DNA from 2 places in the Pseudoflavonifractor sp. MCC625 genome. Region 2 is predicted to be linked to the other one. Evidence: riboswitches for the same ligand, from Rfam matches in the RefSeq annotation. Region 2 holds a riboswitch; the other holds the start of a gene.

Region 1 (2,389 bases), on a different contig from region 2:
GAGCAGGGAGATGCACCGTCCGTCCGCCGAAAAGGAGTGACAGCAGCCCGACGCCATGGTACTGCCCAGCTTCCCGGGGCGGCCGCCCCGGCTCAGCCCGCTGGAGGTGCAGGCGGCGTCGTATTTGGCCGCATCGGCCAGGATGGTCAGTTTGTCCATAAGCTCCACAGGAATCCCTCCAAAATAGAACTGATGTACGAACATATTAGCATCGAACAGATGTTTTGTCAATGGAAAAACATGGTGTGTATGGGGGTATGAGGGGCGGAGGGAAGGGGGATACTGGAGGCAGCCTAAACAAGGAGTGGTTACCATGGAATGGACAGACAGTGAGACCAGGCATCATCTGATGCAGGCCTTTTTTATGGAGAGTCAGGCCCACAGCCGCTATGCCTTTGCCGCTCTCCAGGCCGAGCAGGGAGGCCTGGAGGTGGTACGGCGGTGCTTTGCCGCCGCAGCCGCCCAGGAGGAGGTCCATGCCAGGGCCTTTTACCGCCTCCTGGCCCCCTGTGCCGGGCAGATCCTGCCGCTGGAGGGCTGCTGTGCTGTAAGTGGAGGAGGGGGGATTTTAGCTATGCTCCGGGAGGCGGGGCAGAGTGAGCGGGAGGAATTTCAGCGCCCCTATACCCGGTGGGCCGAGGCGGCCCGGGGGGAGGGCTGTCCGGAGGCGGGGGCCCTGTTTGCCGCCGTGGCGGGGGCGGAGGCCCTCCACGGGGAGACCTTTGACCGTCTGGCCCAGGCGCTGGAGGACGGATGCCTCTTTGTGGCAGAGGAACCGGTAGAGTGGGTCTGTCTGGAGTGCGGCCATGTCCTGTGGAGCCGGGGGGCCCCGGCCCGATGTCCCGTGTGTTCCCGGCCCCAGGGATATTTCTGCCGCCGGGAGCACGGACCGTCCGCTGTGGATGGACAACATATCCAAAAAACCGATGCAGAACGGGAGTGTTATGCGTTAAAGTGACAAAGGAACGGGACACTTTCCCAAAAACATACCAATAAATACCGAATTATGGAGAAATGGTGGCAAAAAAGAGAGAAAGAGGGGCTTGACAGAGACAATTTCGGGGTGTAAAATACAGCCCAAGAACCAATTGTCGCGGGGTAACCCCGCTGCAAGGATAGAGGCGCGAAACAGCAAGAGTATCCGGTATCCACGGGCAGAGCACCCCGCCGGAGAAAGGGCGTTTCGCCGAAGGGCCGGACCTTTGCCTGGGGGCCGGTAACCTGGGCCGTTGGGAGAAGATCTCACGGACTGCCACATCATCTGTGTGGAGCGCTATCGTTGAGACAAGAGGGCATCATAAGTTTCGCCGTCTGATGCATTTTGTCGCCATGAACGCTTCCACCAGGAAGGTTCGTGGCGTTTTTTCTTATCCGGAAAAGACGCAAAACAAACTGACTGGAGGAACCAAACATGAGAAAGACTGTCACTGCCCTGTCCCTGAGCGCCGCGCTGGCGCTGACCCTGACCGCCTGCGGCGGCACCCCCACCCAGTCCTCTGCGCCCCAGGGCTCCGCGCCCCAGGCCTCTGCTCCGGTGAGCGCTGCTGCCGGTTCCGGTGTGGAGGACGGTGTCCTCACCGTGGGTATGGAGTGCGCCTACGCTCCCTATAACTGGACCCAGATGGACGACTCCAACGGCGCCGTGCCCATCAAGAACGTCCCCGGCAGCTATGCCAACGGCTATGACGTGATGATTGCCCAGAAGATCTGCGAGGAGAACGGCTGGGAGCTGGAAGTGGTCTCCACTGCCTGGGACTCCCTGACCCCCTCCCTCCAGAGCGGCACCATCGACGTGGCCATCGCCGGTCAGTCCATGACCGCCGACCGGATGGCCCAGGTGGATATGGCCGGTCCCTACTACTATGCGCAGATCGTGTGCCTGACTACCAAGGACAGCACCTACGCCTCCGCCCAGGGCATTGCTGATCTGGCCGGCGGCAAGGGCACTGCTCAGACCGGCACTATCTGGTATGACACCTGTCTGCCCCAGATCCCCGATGCCCAGATCCAGCCCGCCGCGGAGACTGCCCCCGCCATGGTGATGCAGCTCCAGACCGGCACCGTGGACTTTGTGGTCACCGACCTGCCCACCGCCAACGGCGCTGTGGCCAAGGACGAGAACCTGGTGGTCCTTAACTTCGCCGGCACTGAGGGCGACTTCCAGTTCGCCAGCGAGGAGGAGCGGGCCGAGAACGTGAACATCGGCATGTCCGTGGCCAAGGGCAACACCGAGCTGCTGGACGCGATGAACAGCGTGCTCTCCACCATGACCGAGGATGACTTCAACACCATCATGGACCAGGCCATCGCCGTGCAGCCTGAGGTTTAATATATGGAACGTTTTATGCAGCTGGGCCAGGATGTGGCCCTTTTGCTGGGGGCCTATTGG
Region 2 (2,389 bases):
AAAAAGGAGACCGTATGGGCGCCCGCCACCGTGCCGCCCCGGAGGGCGTGGACCCCGATCTCCCGGGGAGAACGGCGGGCGGAGCGCCCCTCCCGGCCGTAGACTGGGGAGTAGGTATGGCCGGGATCCACCGCCTCCAGCAGAAGTTTGGCGGTGCCGCTGGGGGCGTCAGCCTTCTGATTGTGGTGGGTCTCCACGATTTCGATGTCAAAAGCGTCTCCCAGCACCTCCGCGGCCTGGGCGGCCAGGCGGCGAAGGACCGCGATGCCGATGGAGAAGTTGGCGCTGTGCAGTACGGGCGCGTAGTTGCCCAGCTGGCAGAGCAGGTCCATCTGCTGGGGAAGATAGCCGGTGGTGCCGCTGACCAGGGGCGTGCCGGTACGGCGGACATACCCGGCCACCGCACACAGACTGTCCGGCGCGGAAAAATCCACGATGACGTCGGCCGGGGGAGCCGTGCGCTCCAGATCACTCAGGTTGGTGCGGTGGAAGGCGGCCAGAATGGTGAGATCCTCCTCCTGTTCCACCAGGGTGCGGAGCATGGTACCCATCCGGCCGGTGCCGACCAGAAGGAGGTTCATGCCAGAACACCTGCCTTTTCCATGGCCTCCCGCAGAGCGGCGCGGGGACCCTCCGACATGGTGGTCAGAGGCAGCCGGTAGCCGCCCACCTCCATGCCCATGAGGTTGAGGGCCTCCTTCACCGGGACGGGATTGACCTCCAGGAACAGGCCGTTGATGACATCCAGATAGCGCAGCTGGGTCTCCAGGGCGGCAGCGCGGTCCCCGCGGAGGTAGTTCCACACCATATCGTGGATCTCCCGGGGCAGGATGTTGGCAGCCACCGAGATCACGCCGCTGGAACCCAGCGCCATCATGGGCAGGACGATGTCGTCGTTGCCGGAATACATGAGAAAATCATCCGAGAGATAGCGGGCGATCTTGGTGGCATAGCTCAGGCTGCCCGAGGCCTCCTTGATGCCCACGATGTTGGGGTGGACCGACAGGCGGCGCACCACGTTTTCCGAGATGGAACAGCCGGTCCGTCCGGGCACATTGTAGAGAATACAGGGGATGTGGACCGCGTCGGCCACCGTCTTGAAGTGGAGGTACATGCCCTCCTCGTTGGTCTTGTTGTAGTAGGGGGTGATGAGGAGCAGACCGTCCACCCCCAGGCGCTCAAAGCTCAGGCTCTTTTCCACCATGGTCTCGGTGCAGTTGGAGCCGCTGCCCGCGATGACCGGGACACGGCCGGCCACCCGCTCGACGGTGTAGGCGCAGACCGCGTCGTCCTCCTCGTGGGTCATGGTGGAGGACTCGCCAGTGGTGCCCAGAATGAGAATGGCATCGGTCTGGTTGGCCAGATGGAAGTCGATCAGCTCCCCCAGCTTTTCAAAATTGACCGATCCATCGGGGTGGAAGGGGGTGATCAGGGCAACGATGGAACCTTGGATGTGTCTGGCGTTCATGTGAAAGACTCCTTTCTCGAATGGCGGACAGATGCCGCGATGCGGACAGAGGAGCGGACACAAAACAAAAAACGCCAGTAGGGCTATGCCTTACTGACGGCCCAGGCTCTCCGGTGCATTTGGGGAGAAACCTGCAGTAAGGATAGCACTCCCGCGGGTCATCCCCGCAGACAGTGCCGCAGATCTTCTCCACGGCCCCACCCGGCCGCCGTGCCCGGCGTCCGAATTCGGCAGGTTCGCCTCCGCCCGGGATCGCTGTCTGCCGACTCCCCCGGGGTATTCTCACCTGCGCCTCTATCCTGAGTTTGGCCTATTTTAGCACGGCGCTGCTTTAGTGTCAAGAAGTTTTTTCTGCGAATTTCACTTGCACCCGGCGTCCTGGGACCGTATAATAGCGGACAAAGAAACCGCGTCTGCGGGGAAATGAGGGATGTAACATGCTCCAACTGCTCCAAACTGTCCGCCGGGATCTCCATCGCATTCCGGAGCTGGATGACCAGCTACCCCAGACCACGGCCTATCTGCGCCGCGCGCTGGAGGATCTGCCCTGCACGCTCTTTTCCCCGGACGGACGGGCTCTGTGCGCTTGGTTTGACGGGGGGAAGGAGCGGGCTGTGGCCTTCCGGGCGGACATGGACGCCCTGCCCATTTTGGAAAAGACAGGGGCGCCCTATGCCTCCTGTCACCCGGGGCAGATGCACGCCTGCGGCCATGACGGCCATATGGCCATGCTGATCGGCCTGGCCCACACGGTGGCGGAGCGCCTTTCCACACTGCCCCGCAATGTGCTCCTGATCTTCCAGCCCGCCGAGGAGACCACCGGCGGGGCCCGTTCCATCTGCGAGAGCGGCGTGCTGGAGCGCTATGGGGTGGAGCGGATCTACGGCTTCCACCTCTGGCCGAATCTGCCGGCGGGGACGC

The links. Region 2 has a riboswitch for lysine ahead of dapA (4-hydroxy-tetrahydrodipicolinate synthase). Riboswitches for the same ligand answer to the same signal wherever they lie in the genome.
Region 1: another riboswitch for lysine. It lies ahead of GPK94_RS00345 (transporter substrate-binding domain-containing protein); the one in region 2 lies ahead of dapA (4-hydroxy-tetrahydrodipicolinate synthase).

Annotation. Positions count from the first base shown of each region.
Region 1 covers NZ_WQOJ01000004.1:63,759-66,147, forward strand. The annotation lists gene GPK94_RS00335 (putative DNA modification/repair radical SAM protein) at 1-168, opposite strand, end outside; gene GPK94_RS00340 (ferritin family protein) at 314-958, shown strand; lysine riboswitch at 1,109-1,284, shown strand; gene GPK94_RS00345 (transporter substrate-binding domain-containing protein) at 1,412-2,329, shown strand; gene GPK94_RS00350 (amino acid ABC transporter permease) at 2,333-2,389, shown strand, end outside.
Region 2 covers NZ_WQOJ01000011.1:46,586-48,974, reverse strand. The annotation lists gene dapB (4-hydroxy-tetrahydrodipicolinate reductase) at 1-581, opposite strand, end outside; gene dapA (4-hydroxy-tetrahydrodipicolinate synthase) at 578-1,468, opposite strand; lysine riboswitch at 1,604-1,773, opposite strand; gene GPK94_RS04380 (amidohydrolase) at 1,906-2,389, shown strand, end outside.